Regions from separate parts of the Paraburkholderia caledonica genome, predicted to be linked through region 3. Evidence: riboswitches for the same ligand, from Rfam matches in the RefSeq annotation. Region 3 holds a riboswitch; each other region holds the start of a gene.

Region 1 (3,613 bases), on a different contig from region 3:
TTTCGATCAGCGCGATATCGGGTAATGCGTAGTGCGAGCGCATCGCGTCTTCGCTCGCGTTACCTGTACACGCGGCGAGATGCATATAGCCGTTAGCGCGCGCGACGTCGATGCCCTGATGAATCGACGCGATGTAGGCCGAGCACGAAAACGGCCGCACGATGCCCGTCGTGCCCAAGATCGACAGGCCGCCCACGATCCCGAGCCGCGGGTTCATCGTTTTGAGCGCGAGCGCTTCGCCGTCTTCAACGCCAATCGTCACTTCGAAACCGCCGCCATAGGCATGCTCGGCGGCGAGTTCTGCAAGATGCTCGCTCATCATCTTGCGCGGCACCGGGTTGATCGCCGGTTCGCCGACGGCGAGCGTCAACCCCGCACGCGTCACCGTGCCCACGCCCGGCCCGGCGCGGAACACCACACCTGGCTCAGGGACCAGACGCACGCGCGCGAACACCACGGCGCCGTGCGTGACATCGGGATCGTCGCCGGCATCCTTGATCGTGCCGGCTTCGGCGCCGTCATCGGTCAACCGGCAGAACACGAGCGGCATCGGCACATGCTGGCCCTTGGGCAACACGATTTCGGCCACCTCGCTGACCACACCCGCGAGCAGCAGACGCGCGGCCGCCAGCGACGTGGCGGTTGCACAACTGCCGGTCGTGTAGCCGCTGCGCAGCGGTGCGGGTTGTTCAGGCGTTTCGTCGCGCATGAGCGTCACGCCGATGAAGCAGCGTTGAGGTTATCGGCAACACTATGGACGCCGTTGGCAGCGCAACGCTTCACTACATCGTACAAGGTGATCGGCAGCGCTTGCCGCCACGTATCGAAGCCACCGAGCGGCTGAGCGTCCGCAAGCGCGATTCGCGTGAGCGTTCCGCCATGTTTGTCACGCCATGCGGCAAGCGCCGCCTCGCCTTGCAGCGTGACCGCGTTCGCGACCAGCCGGCCGCCGTCGCGCAAATTGTCCCAGCACGTTTCGAGCACGCCGGGCACCGTCACGCCGCCGCCAATGAACACCGCGTGCGGCGCGGCCAACCCTTCGAGCGCTTGCGGCGCGCGGGCCGCTACGAGTTGCAAGCCCGGCACGCCCAACGCATCGCGATTGTGCTCGATGAAGCGCTGACGCTCCGCGTGCCCTTCGATGGCGATCGCCCGGCAAGTCGGATGCGCGCGCATCCACTCGATGCCGATCGAGCCGCTGCCCGCACCCACGTCCCACAACAATTCGCCGGGCGTCGGTGCGAGTCGCGCGAGCGTGATCGCTCGCACATCGCGTTTGGTGAGCTGGCCGTCGTTACGGAACGCGTCGTCGGGCAGGCCGCAGGTGAGCGGCAGGCGCGGCGCGCCTTCGGTCGCGCGGCATTCGAGCGCGACCAGGTTCAACGCGGCGACATCGCCCGGGGACCATTGATCCGCGCGGCCGTCGATGCGGCGCTCGTCGTCGCCGCCAAGATGTTCGAACACGGTCATCCGCGTTGCGCCGAAACCTCGCGCGCTCAGCAGATCGGCAAGCGCGGCGGGTGTGCGCTCGTCCGCGCTCAGCACGAACACGCGTGCGCGGTCATGCAAATAAGCGTTCAGCGTGGGCAACGGCCGCCCAACCACCGACACCGTGGCCACATCCTGCAACGGCCAGCCGAGCCGCGCCGCCGCGAGCGATAACGACGACGGCGCGGGCAACACGCGCAGTTCGCTGGCCGGCAACTGCCGAGCCAGCGTCGCGCCGACGCCGAACAGCATCGGATCGCCGCTCGCCAGCACGCACACCGAACCGCCGCGCTCGGCCAGAAGCGGCGCGAGATCGAATGGGCGCGGCCACTCGGCGCGCCGCGCGGCCAGCCGCGCGGGCAACATCGACAGATGACGTTCGCCGCCGTAAATCACCGACGCCTCGAGCAACGCACGCCGTGCGGGCCGCCCCAAACCGGCGAAGCCGTCGTCGCCAATGCCCACTACCGTCAGCCACGCCGACATGCACCCTTCCTCATTTTGTATCTCAAACAATGCACTGCGCCACGCCGGTCAAAGCGTCCAGCCTCGTTGTGCTATCCGAAAAAAGGCATAATACAGCCGCCGGTGCCCTTCGGGGCCTAACAGGGAACACAGCGGGAAGATTGCCGCTGTGGCTGCCCCCGCAACTGTATGCAGCGAGTCCGCCTGCGCTTGGCGCCACTGGTTCAACCGGGAAGGCCGCAGCGGACGACGACCTGCCAGCCAGGAGACCTGCCGGCCAGACTGTTCGTGCCAGCCAACATCGGGCGGGGTGTACCGATGCCGCAGCAATGCCGTTTTGACCGCTTGCTCGGGCCGTCGCGCGACGCTAACCCGGTGTCCGTCTTGAATCCAGCTTCGCCCTCCACTGTCTTGCCCGACGCGGCATCTGCGCTGCGGCCCTCGGCGTGTCCGGGCCTGCTGCGGATCGTGGCGGCGCGCGACGGCGGTATTTGTCGGATCAAGCTGCCAGGCGGCGAATTGAGCGCGGCTCAGGCCGAGGCGATCGCCAACGCGAGCGCGCAGCATACGGCGGGTGTGATCGAACTGACGAATCGCGCGAATCTGCAATTGCGCGGTGTTCGGGCCGGCCATGAAGCTGCGCTGGTCGCCAAGCTGATCGATGCGGGGCTCGGACCGGGCGCTGCAAGCGGCTCTGAAAGAATGGGCGATAGAGCGCCGACCGATTCCGCCGAAGACGATCACGGTCACGATCGAAAAGCGCACGCCCTCGATGCCGCCGCCGCTGACGACGTGCGCAACGTCATGATCAGCCCCGCTGCCGGACGCGACCCGTGCGCACTGTTCGACACCAGACCTCTGTGCACCGCCCTTCTCACGCTGCTGCAAAGTGAACCGCGTTTTGCGGCGCTATCGCCGAAATTCGCGTTATTGCTCGACGGCGGCGAGCGGCTCGCGAGAGTGGACCACCCGCATGACGTGTGGCTCGCGGCAGCACAAGATTCGGCCGGTGCGGTGCGCTTCGTGTTCGGGCTCGCGGGCTGCACGACCGTGGATGCAAACGCGAGCGCAAACACGCACATCGGCGGGAAGTCGCCATCGTCATCAGGCAACGCTGCGAACTCGTCCGAAAGATCGCATGCGGATGCGACAGGCGCGTTGGCCTCGGTGCTGCCGTCGCAAGTTCCGGCGCTCGTGCGCGCGCTGCTGCATACGTTTCTAGATCTTGCCGCTGCCGACGCCACGCGTATGCGTCATCTGCTCGACACCCATTCGGCGGACGCGATATTGCAGCATGCGCAAACCTACGTGGATTTTCCACTGACACGCGACGCGAAGCTCGGCGACTGGCGTCGCAGCACGACCGCCGATGCCTCGCTGCGCCTCGGCGCACATGCGCAACGCGCCGCGGATACATGGCATGCCGGCGGTCAACCGCCGCTCGGCCGTATCGATGCGACCACGCTGCACGGCCTCGCCGCGCTCGCGCAACAACATGGCGACGGCACGCTGCGCATCACGCCGTGGCAAAGCGTGCTGCTGCCCGATATCCGGACGCTCTCAGTGCCCGTTGTGCTTGCCGCGCTGAACCCGCTGGGCCTCGCATGCGATTGCGCCGAAGCCATCACGCACCTGATCGCGTGCGCCGGTTCCACTGGCT
Region 2 (3,613 bases), on a different contig from region 3:
GGGAAGCACTTGCGGCGTAGCCGCGCCAAACTCCACCGCGGGCGGCAGCCCGGCCAAAGCTGTATGACTGAGCGCATCGGCGGCGCGATCCAGACGCGCGTCGAGATCGTCGATTTCCGCGGCCTGATGCAAGCCGAGGTGGCGATCGGGCAATTCGATTTCGTCGCTGGCGGTAATGTGCCCGCACCAGCGCAGCGCCGGCGGCAATGCCTCTTCGAGCATCTGCGCGTGACGCGAGGAACCGACGCGGTTCGCGAGCACGCCATGAAACGGCACCCGAGGCCGGAAATTCGCGAGGCCGAACGCGACCGCGCCGAAGGTCTGCGCCATCGCCTTCGCCGAAATCACCGCGAGTACCGGCACACCGAACTCGGTCGCGAGATCGGCGCTGCTCGGCGTGCCGTCGAAGAGGCCCATCACGCCTTCGATCAGGATCAGATCGGCGTCGTCCGCCGCCTGCGCGAGAAGATTGCGGCAGGCGTCCTTGCCGACCATCCACAGATCCAGCGACAGCACGGGCGCGCCGCTTGCGCGCGCAAGGATCATCGGATCGAGAAAGTCGGGCCCGGTCTTGAACACGCGCACACGCCGCCCCAGTCGCCGATGGTAGCGCGCGAGGCCCGCGGTGATCGTGGTCTTGCCTTGACCCGACGCGGGCGCGCTGATAAAGAGCGCAGGGCAGGCGGACACGTTCAGAACTCCACGCCGCGCTGCGCTTTCACGCCTTGCTCGCGGTACGGATGCTTGACGATGCGCATTTCGGTGACGAGGTCGGCCGCTTCGATCAGCGCATCGGGCGCGTGGCGGCCGGTCACGACCACATGCAGCATCGCCGGACGCGCGTTGATGACGGACAGCACTTCGTCGAGCGGCAAATATTCGTACTTGAGCACGGTGTTCAGTTCGTCGAGGATGACCATCTGATAGTCGCCGCTTTCGATCATCCTGCGTGCTTCGTCCCAGCCTTTGCGTGCGGTGGCCATGTCGGCGTCGCGGTTCTGCGTGTTCCAGGTGTAGCCGTCGCCCATCGTCACGAAGTCGCAGTTGGCAATCGCGCCGAGGAAGTCGCGCTCCGACGTATGCAGCGCGCCCTTGATGAACTGCACGACGCCAAGCCTCATGCCGTGGCCGAGCACACGCACGGCCATGCCGAAAGCGGCGGTTGTCTTGCCCTTGCCGGTGCCGGTGTTGACGATCAGCAGGCCCTTTTCGACGGTCGCGTTGGCCTGCTTCTTTTCGTGGCCTTCGCGCCGGCGTTCGGTCATGCGTTGATGCGATTCGGGATCGGTCTTCATGGAAGGTCCTGTGAGATGGTGGTGACACTGTGTGCTGGCGCTGGTGCGGTCGATGCGATCGCCACGGTGACACCAGCGTAAACGGTTTTGCGAGCGATCAGATGTGCGGTGCAACCGGCGGCCACCGCGAGCAACGCGCACGGTTCGCATACGCCGTCCACGCCGAGATGCTCGCGTGCGGCGGCCGACGGTTCGTGAACGCCAATCGCGAGAATCTGCTCGCGGCTGAACACTTGCAGCGTGAACCCGTGACGCGCGCAGAACTCCAGCAGGCCCGGTTCGTCGGCTTTCGTTTCAATAGAGGCTACCGTTGCAATCTGTTCGAACGTGTGCGAACCGAGCGCGGCGCGCACCGCCGTTTCGATCTCGTCCGCCGATGTATGCAGGCGGCAACCGATGCCCACGCTAAGCGTTTTCATTTCGCGTCCGGCGAAGATGCCGCATCTGATGAGCCTGCCGCGGCGGCACGCGCGAGCGCGAGCGACGCCACGCCGCCTATCACCACGATCGCAGGCGAGCCGAGTCCCGCGCGCGCGACGGCATCGGCGAATTCACCAAGCCTCGAAAGCGCATGGCGTTGCTCCGGACGCGTAGCCGATTCGATCGCCGCACACGGCGTGTCGGCGCGCATGCCGGCTGCGAGCAATGCGCTGACGATATCCTTCAGCCGCCGCATGCCCATGTAGATGACGAGCGTCATGTGGGTGGCGGCGAGCGCGCCCCAATCCGGCTCGCTGCTGCCCGCACCGTGGCCGGTCACGAATATCACGCCTTGCGCATGATCGCGGTGTGTAACCGGAATGCCGATAGCTGCGGGCGCCGCGATTCCGGCTGTGATCCCGCTGATAATCTCCACCTCGATTCCGGCCGCATGCAGCGCCTGCTGCTCTTCGCCGCCTCTGCCGAATACGAACGGATCGCCGCCCTTGAGTCGCGCGACGCTGCGCCCAGCATGCAGATGATCGAGCATTTGCGCGACGATGCCTTCTTGCGGCGTCGACGGATGACCGCCGCGTTTGCCGACGTAAACAATGGACGCGTCGGCGCGCGCGAATTGCAGCACGTCGGGATTCACGAGATCGTCGACGAGTATCACGTCGGCTTGTGCGAGGGCGCGCGTTGCCTTCAACGTCATCAGTTCGACGTCGCCGGGCCCTGCGCCGATCAGCCACGCGCGTGTCATCGCGCCTCGCTAACCGTGCACGGCAACGACGTTGCGCGCTCCGCCGGCATGCGCCATGCAGTGCGGCGCGCGAACGAGCCCAGGTGATTGGAGATCGAAGTCATTCAAGCGGTGTCTTCACGCACGACGGCACGCGCGGGTGCGAACCCGGCTGCCTCGCCGTGCTTCAGCGCCTTCACATCCGTCCCTCGCGGATTCCGGCTGCCGGCGACGTGACGTCGAGAAACGCACGGTCGCCTCCGCATCTGGCCGGTATCCGGGCTGGCGGCCTCACGCGCTTTGCCTTCCCGCCCGCATTCATTCGAATGTATCGGACAGTGGCATCGAAAACGCATGCGCGGTGCAGCATGAACATTGCACCGCAGGTCGCTTACCGTTGCGGGGACAGCACAGATTGAGCGCGGGAGCGCTGCCTGTTTCCCGTTTAACTGCACACGCGAATGCATGTGCGGGCACCAAACGCGCGCATACGATAGCACACGAGAAGCCCGTGCGATAAGCGGAGAAGCCCGTGCGATAAGCGCGCCGGGCCCGCGTTTCCTTGACGGCGCCAGACGGTCGGCCTAAACTCGCACGCACTTCTGGTGCTCGTGTGCGCGCTCGTGCGCATGCAGTTAAACGGGAAACAGGGCGCCCGCCTGTCACGGTTTGGGTCAACCTGTGCTGCCCCCGCAACGGTAAGCGAAAAGTGACGTCACGGCGGTTTGCGTGGCGTCGCAGTGCCGGCTTCGGTGTCCACGCGCAAGGCCGCGTGGGCATATCACCACTGGGCGAGAAATCACTCGTCCGGGAAGGGGAAGCGGCGCTTTCGCCAGCCCGGATACCGGCCGGAACACGAAGGGCGAACGTCGCGGGGATGCGGCGCTGCGCTCATGCCCTCACACCCGTTTTCTGCGTTTTTCCTGTTGTAGCAAGGCCGTCGTTCATGCCCGAGGCACGCGCTGGACCTCATGCGTGCGGACTACGCCGGCCGGCGCCTGCAACTCCTGGGATGGACCTCACGATGCAAACTCAAATGCGCAAGATCCCCGTCACCATTGTCACGGGCTTTCTCGGCAGCGGCAAAACCACTCTGTTGCGGCACATTCTTCAGCACGCGGGCGGCAAGCGCATCGCGGTGATCGTCAACGAGTTC
Region 3 (3,613 bases):
ATAGGGCTGCAAATTCATGCCGACCGTCGCGCAACGCGCGACAAGGGTGACCAGCGTTTCGTCGAAGACATAGTAGACACAGCGTTCGCCACGTTCGAGAGCCGCAATCAGGCACGAAACCACGGTGGTGGTTTTGCCGACACCCGAAGGGCCGATCAGGAGCGCGTTGGTGCCGGGTATCAGTCCGCCGCCCAGCAGCGCGTCGAGGCCTCCAGTGCCCGTGCTCACCACATGTGTATCGAATTTGGCGTGATGTTCGGCCGCGACGAGGCGCGGATAGACATGGATGCCGCCGGTGTCGAGCGTGAAGTCGTGGTATCCCTCGCGGAACTTGATGCCGCGCATCTTGGCAATGCGCAAGCGCCGGCGATTGCCGCCGTAGTCGTGCACGACGTTGTCGAGCGCGATCACGCCGTGAGCGATGCTATGCAATTGCACGTCGCCCGGGTCGGACGTATTGTCGTCGAGCAGCAAGACCGTGCATGCGCGCGTGGCGAAATAGCGTTTCAACGCGAGGATTTGCCGCCGGTAGCGCAGTGCGTTCTGCGACAGCAGGCGCAACTCGGACAGACTGTCGAGCACGATCCGCACAGGCTTGATCTCGTCGACCTGCTGGATGACGTTTCGCACCGTTTCGCCGAGTTCGACCTCGGCCGGATGCAGCACCGTCTGCTCGAATTGCGGATCCAGACCTTCGTCGGAGACCAGTTCCAGGATGTGGAACTGGCTCAAATCCCAGCCATGGCTGTCAGCTACCGAGATGAGCTCTGACCGCGTCTCGGACAGCGTAATGTACAGACCTGCCTGACCTTCCTCAGCGCCCTGAAGTAAAAATTGCAACGCCAGGGTGGTTTTACCCGTTCCCGGCGCGCCCTCCACCAGGTACATGCGGTGCGGGGTGAGGCCGCCTCCCAGGATGTTATCGATTCCCTCGATTCCTGAGCAAAGGCGGGTAGGCTTGTGAGTGGCAGCGTCTTTTGACATAGCGTGGTTATAGCATCGAATAATTGGCCTGGTCCGTCAGCCGGTATCGCCAGAATGCAAGTTGCATGCCTATTGCGAAAAGGCCGTGGTTGTCGCGTGTGCGGCGGCGGAAAAGCGTGATCAGCGCCGTGTTAGTTTGTGTGGGCGGCGGCTGTCTGTATCGGACGAATAAGCCTTGGTTGTTCCGGCAAAGTCACGACGACGTCGGCCGCCATGTCCAGCCCCGTCGTTGAGAGCGCTGCAGTTCGACGACCGCGAGCGGTGGGATTTCAATCCGCGAAAACACCGCTGGCGATGTGCCCAACACATGGACGATCGCCGCGCGGACCAGCGGCGCATGCGTCACGGCGACCACATCGTGGACAGCCTGCGACGCGCTATCTGGCGCGACGTCTATTGCGTCAAGCCATTTGCCGATCCGCTGCACCACCTGGCTGAACGATTCGCCGCCGTGAGGGGCGGCGTCGGGGTCGTGTGTCCAGGCTGCCAGTGCGTCGGGCGCTTGCGCGGCGAGATCGTTGAGGCGTTGGCCGCGCCACTGGCCGTAGTCAACATCCGAAAGCGCGGTGTCCACCTTCGCAGCGAGGCCGAGCGCCAAGGCCGTTTCGCGCGCGCAGGCGGCGGGGCTGACGAATGCGATTGCATTGTCGGCAAACGACAGGCGCGCTCGCGCTGCTTGCGCTTCGCCGAGGCCGCGGGCGTCGAGCGGATCGTCGGCGGGAAAGCGGCCCGCGCGCATGGCCGGGGTCGGCGCATGGCTGACCAGTAACAGCCGCAGGTTCATTTTTGAGTTCCCGTCAATATGCGCTCGTGTCGCTGTGTGATAGCTGGCGCGGAAGTTTAGCGCGTAGAATAGCCGCACTGCGAAGCGCGGAAGCCGGTGAAAGCCCGGCGCGGTCGCGCCACTGTAATCGGCATCACAAGCCGAAAGCCAGACCTGAGCTTCGCATCATTCCTCTGCAATCGACTACGGGGCGCGCTACCCCAGGAGATGTCCATCATGACTGAAGCTGTTTTCGATTCCGCCGGCCAGCCCGCCATTCAGCCCACGCCGATTCCGTTGCGTGAACTGCTGCCTTGGGCCGTGTTCGGAGGATTGCTGCTGCTGCTCGCGCTGTATTTCGTCGGTGCGGAACAGGGCGCCACGTCTTTAGTGCCTGGCATGTACGTGCATGAGTTCGTGCACGACGGCCGCCATCTGCTCGGCTTTCCCTGCCACTAACGGAGCAGAACATGGTCGGTAAGTTGTTGTTGCGCGGGATGCTTGCAGGCATCGCCGCGGGGCTGCTCACGTTCGCGTTTGCGCGAGTGGCGGGCGAGCCGCAGGTCAATCAGGCGATAGCCTTCGAAGAGAATGCCGGGGACGGAGCCGGCGCAATGCATGAGCATGAGCACGCCGGTGCGGCTGCGGGTGCGGACGCGCACGAGCAAGCGCATGAGCAGGAGTTGGTCAGTCGCGATACGCAAGCCGGATTGGGATTGCTGACCGGCGTAGTGACCTACGGTGCGGCATTCGGCGGACTGTTCTCTCTGGTGTTTGCCTATGCGTACGGGCGGGTGGGGGCGATGAGCGCGCGTGCGTTGTCGGCGTGGCTTGCCCTCGGCGCTTTCGTCGCACTGGTGATCGTTCCCAACATCAAGTATCCGGCGAACCCGCCAGCGGTCGGCGACCCGGAGACAATCGGAACGCGCACGGGCCTGTTTTTTCTGATGATCGCCATCTCGCTGACCGCGATGGTTTTTTCGCTAAAGGTCCGGCGCCGCGCGGCGATGAAACTTGGCGCATGGAACGGCTCGATCGTGGCCGGACTTGTGTTCATCGCCATCATTGCCGCGGTGCAGATGTCGATGCCTGTGATCGACGAAACGCCGGCCGGTTTTCCCGCGGCGCTGCTGTGGAAGTTCCGTGTGGCTGCACTCGGCATGCAGGCGATCATGTGGGCGACGATCGGGCTACTGTTCGGCGCGATCGTCGAGCGGAGTTCGTTCATGCGTGTCGGGAATCGGACAGCGACCCGGTCGGCTTGAGGTCTTCTGTCGGCTTGCGTTGAGCGGCTGGCTGCGTGAGTTGGTTAAGGCTGTGGGTGTTGAGCGCGCGCGGTGGTATGACACGGGCTGGAAAGTATCAGATGTGATTTTTTGGCCCCGTCACCGCCGCCAATCGCGAGCACGCTCAACAACTACATATTGACCACGCCATCGGACGACGACGCCATCGCATCATGAAAAATAACTCCCAACGTATGCCTCTGTCCCGATCTCAAACGGCTCACTCCGTGCCGCAAATTCACGCGATATACACCACGCGTGCCTTGCACCGGCCGATGATGAACCGCGAACACCACGGCATCTCCCTTGCGCAGCGGCACGACTTCCGCGCGTGACTGCATTCGCGGACGCTGCTCGGTCATCACGAATTCGCCGCCGGTGAAATCCTCGCCGGGTTCCGACAGCAGAATTGCAACCTGTAGCGGAAACACGTGCTCGCCGTAAAGATCCTGATGCAGACAGTTATAGTCGTCGGTCATGTACTGCAGCATTAGGGGTGTCGGGCGCGTCTGGCCCGCAGCGTGGCAGCGTTCGATAAACTCGGCGTGTGCGCCCGGATAGCGAATGCCGATGTCCATCA
Region 4 (3,613 bases), on a different contig from region 3:
GCCGCACGAGGTCGGTATCGTTGTCGAGGTCGACCGGATTTTGCAGCGTCACCGACGCGCGCACATCGGTCTTGCCTACACGTCCGCTCCACGATCCTTCGAGTCCTTGCACTTTTGCATGGCCCACGTTTTCGGCCAGATAGATCCCCGGCGTCACCTGTTCATAGTCGATCAGATTCGAATAACGCGTCTGGAAAGCACTCAAACGCATCACACCGAGCGCATTGGATGCGTACTGCAACGCTGCTTCGATCGAATGACTGCGCTCCGGCTGAATGGACGGATTACCGCTCAGCGGATAGTACAGATCGTCGAAGCTCGGTGCGCGAAACGAACAGGAATAGCTTGCGCTTAGCTTCCAGCGCGACGTGATGTCGAAGCCATAGCCGAGATAGTAACTGTTCGCTCCGCCGAAATCGGAGTACTGGTCGCGCCGCAGGTTAGCCTGTATCTGGTTGCGCCCGAAGCGTGCCGTATAACCGGCGAAGCCCGAGTCGACATGACGAGTGGGCGCGGCAAATGTATCGGAGTCGAGACTCTGGTCCAGATGCTCGTAGCCGACCTGCAGTTTCTGCTGCGCGGCCAGCGCGAAATCGCTTTGCCAGGTGTACTGTCGATTGTCGGTGTCGAAGCGGCCGTTATACAGACCGTTGGTGTTCGACACGCTGCGGTCGTCGCCTTGCGCAACGATGAAGTGCGTGGTCCACCAGTCCGTTAGCTTGCCGTTAGCGAAGGCGGACAACTGACGCACTTTCGTGTACAGATTGTTCAGATCGGTCGGCTCGCCGTACGCATTGTCGTAGCTGTTGTTGCCGTTCGACTGCAGATAGCGGACGCCCGCGTCCCAGTTGTCGGTGAACTTATGGCGCAGCGAAGCGGAGATGCTCTCGTTCAGATAGCCGTTCGCATTGGGGTTCGCATTCGGCGCCTCACGAGGATTGAGCGCGGAAAAACCGTCGTCTTTCGAACGCGCGAGCGAGATGTTGAAGGTCGTGCGGCCGTCCTTATCCAACGCGCCGTTCGCGCCCACCTGTTGCGTCTGCGTGTGGTAGCTGCCGTAGCCCACGGAAAAATTGAAACGCGGCGGATGATCGCCGCCGTCTTTCGTGAACACCTGAACCACGCCTCCGATCGCGCCCGAGCCATACAAGGCCGACACGTTGCCATTCACTACTTCGACGTGGTCGACCTGATCGAGCGGAATCTGCGCGATTTGCGCGGTGCCGAGACTCACGGAATCGACGCGCACACCGTCAATGAGAATCAGCGATTGCGTCGACGACGCGCCGCGCAGATACAGGCTTGCTGTCGAACCGGGGCCACCTGTGCGCGAGATTTGCGCGCCGGGCGCGAGTTGCAGCAGACCCGGCAGATCGGTTGCGGTGGTGTCGGCAATGTCCTGCTGATCGAATAGCGACGTTTGCGGAATCGTGTCGGCGAGCGCTTGAGGTCCGCGCTCGGCGGTGACGACGACGGGCGACAAAACAGCAGGTGATGATTCGGCGATAGCGACGGATACAGCGCTCGTAGCAACAGGCGCGACCGGTGCGACTGCAACCGACGGCGCAGGCGAACTGTCGGCGGCTTGCGCATGCGCGAGCTGCGGCAGCCCTGCAAATGCGAGCAGCGCCGCGCGGGCGATAGGGGACAGCATGAGTGAAGTTTCCCGTGGATGGCGTGCGCGGCCCGCTTCCCCGCAGGCCGTCGCGTAACGAGGCGCGAGCGCTTTTGACTTCATTTCGCGGGCGCGCGCCTCTCCCTCTGGCCGGTATCCGGGCTGACGACGCTCGATCCCGCCTTCCCACGCGTGACGCGCAGTGGCACACTCGCATGTTGAACTGGAACACGCGATGGGGATCGAACTGCAAACGCGAACTGCAAAGCACGAAGTGCAAAGCGAATGCGGTCGCTTACCGTTGCGGGGGCAGCGCAGGTTCGCGCGTTCAGGTGAACGGCGCGCCCTGCTTCCCGTTTAACTGCACGCGCAATGAATTGCGCGCGCGGGCACCAGAGTGCGGCCAGTGTATGAGCGGCCTCGGGGCCAGTCAAGAATGCGGGTCACGACAGCGATGATTCGGACAGGAGCAGAGTATTGTCCGACGCGATCTGTGACACACGAGTACTTTTTCATCTTCAGTCGAAAAAAGCCTGCATAAAGCGGTGTTGTTACGTCTCGAAACGAGACAAATGTCGGAACGTGCGGCATTCCGCGCTAAAATGCGAGGTCTTTAGAGGACGCAGCACATGCTCACCGAACTCGAAACACTCTCACAGAATATCGGCAAGCTGATAGCGATCAGCCAGCGCCACAACGAAGCGCGCGTTGCGCTTGAAGAGCAGCTCGCCCAGTCGCGCGCCGAGGCAGAAGCCACGCGCACGGAACTTGCCATGGTTCGCGAGGAACGCGATGCACTGCAAGCGGAGTGCGACGCGCTGTCGGCCAAGATCGACGACGCTCAAGTGCGGCTCAATGCGATCCTCGAAAAATTGCCGCGCGCTCGCGGGCACAACGAGCCGGACAACCAGCTCGATCTGCTCGAGCCCGCTCAGCATGAAGTCGAAGCGGAGAGCGACGCCACTCGCCATGGAGAAAATGCATGACCACCAAGCAGATCGAAGTATCGATTCTCGGCGTGCCCTATCGTCTCGCCTGCTCGCCGGAAACGGAAGGCGCGCTGCTTGAAGCAGTCGCACGAGTCGACGCCGAAATGTCGAAGATCCGCAATAACAGTAACGTGCGCGGCACGGATCGTATTGCTGTCATGGCCGCGCTGTCGCTGGCATCGGAACTGCTTAAGCTGCAATCGAGCGTGCGTCACGGAGAAGCATTTCCCGCTGAAGAAATCAGGCGTACAATGCATCAAATGAACGAACAACTGGGTACTGTGATCGAGCAGTACACCATGCAGTAAGCAGCAAGTTTGCAACGTGTCTGGAAGTAGAAGTGGCCGGTCTTCGGGTCGGCTGCAGATTCAACCAGGTGGCACACGTAGCAGCTGAGCAAAGCGCGTGAGAGCATGCACGAGCACACTCGGCAAACGTTTCACCTGAATGGTTTTAGCTTCATCGGTTTAGCTTCCCTGCCTGGTTCGCCAAGGTCATATATTCCTTGAACCAATGCCATGTGCACGGTTGCGGAAATTTGTAGCACGGGCGTGCGCGTCACTCTGTCTGATGTACCCGAAGTGCTGCTAACTGCGACCAATTCTGAACCCCCGGTTCAGGATGCCGGCCTAGCGGCCAAGGCGGGGACCTTATTTGGAACGGCATCGGACTACTGTCCGGTGCCGTTTTTGTTTGGGCTCCGGCTTTTCCAACCTTAACGTTCCCTTCGATTCATGCGCTACTGGCTAATGAAGTCCGAACCGGACGAAGCAAGCATCGACCATCTTGCCAACGCACCGCACCGCACGTTGCCGTGGACCGGCGTGCGCAACTATCAGGCGCGCAACTTCATGCGCGACGCGATGCAGGTCGGCGACGGCGTGCTGTTCTATCACTCGAGTTGTCCCGAGCCTGGCATCGCCGGGATCGCCGAGGTAGCGTCTACCGCTTACCCGGACCCGACTCAGTTCGACAAGAAGAGTCCTTACTACGATCCTAAGTCGTCGCA

Evidence for each region. A riboswitch is a leader RNA that binds a small molecule or an ion and turns the genes downstream of it on or off. The one in region 3 is predicted to bind cobalamin.
Region 1: another riboswitch for cobalamin. It lies ahead of H281_RS0114765 (oxidoreductase); the one in region 3 lies ahead of H281_RS0120035 (CbtB domain-containing protein).
Region 2: another riboswitch for cobalamin. It lies ahead of cobA (uroporphyrinogen-III C-methyltransferase); the one in region 3 lies ahead of H281_RS0120035 (CbtB domain-containing protein).
Region 4: another riboswitch for cobalamin. It lies ahead of H281_RS0100695 (TonB-dependent receptor domain-containing protein); the one in region 3 lies ahead of H281_RS0120035 (CbtB domain-containing protein).

Annotation. Positions count from the first base shown of each region.
Region 1 is NZ_KB911037.1:453,820-457,432, forward strand. It holds gene H281_RS0114755 (cobalt-precorrin-5B (C(1))-methyltransferase) at 1-709, opposite strand, end outside; gene H281_RS34665 (bifunctional cobalt-precorrin-7 (C(5))-methyltransferase/cobalt-precorrin-6B (C(15))-methyltransferase) at 715-1,974, opposite strand; cobalamin riboswitch at 2,060-2,245, shown strand; gene H281_RS0114765 (oxidoreductase) at 2,329-3,613, shown strand, end outside.
Region 2 is NZ_KB911056.1:8,101-11,713, reverse strand. It holds gene H281_RS0133555 (cobyrinate a,c-diamide synthase) at 1-690, opposite strand, end outside; gene cobO (cob(I)yrinic acid a,c-diamide adenosyltransferase) at 693-1,295, opposite strand; gene H281_RS0133545 (cobalamin biosynthesis protein) at 1,292-1,714, opposite strand; gene cobA (uroporphyrinogen-III C-methyltransferase) at 1,711-2,478, opposite strand; cobalamin riboswitch at 2,709-2,953, opposite strand; cobalamin riboswitch at 3,044-3,324, shown strand; gene cobW (cobalamin biosynthesis protein CobW) at 3,482-3,613, shown strand, end outside.
Region 3 is NZ_KB911039.1:420,914-424,526, forward strand. It holds gene H281_RS0120025 (ATPase domain-containing protein) at 1-984, opposite strand, end outside; gene H281_RS0120030 (histidine phosphatase family protein) at 1,178-1,768, opposite strand; adenosylcobalamin (AdoCbl) riboswitch at 1,847-1,933, shown strand; gene H281_RS0120035 (CbtB domain-containing protein) at 1,985-2,206, shown strand; gene H281_RS0120040 (CbtA family protein) at 2,218-3,012, shown strand; gene H281_RS0120045 (2OG-Fe(II) oxygenase) at 3,165-3,613, opposite strand, start outside.
Region 4 is NZ_KB911034.1:139,048-142,660, reverse strand. It holds gene H281_RS0100695 (TonB-dependent receptor domain-containing protein) at 1-1,654, opposite strand, end outside; cobalamin riboswitch at 1,747-2,027, opposite strand; gene H281_RS0100690 (ATPase) at 2,245-2,601, shown strand; gene H281_RS0100685 (cell division protein ZapA) at 2,598-2,912, shown strand; RNA gene ssrS (6S RNA) at 3,075-3,256, shown strand; gene H281_RS0100680 (EVE domain-containing protein) at 3,339-3,613, shown strand, end outside.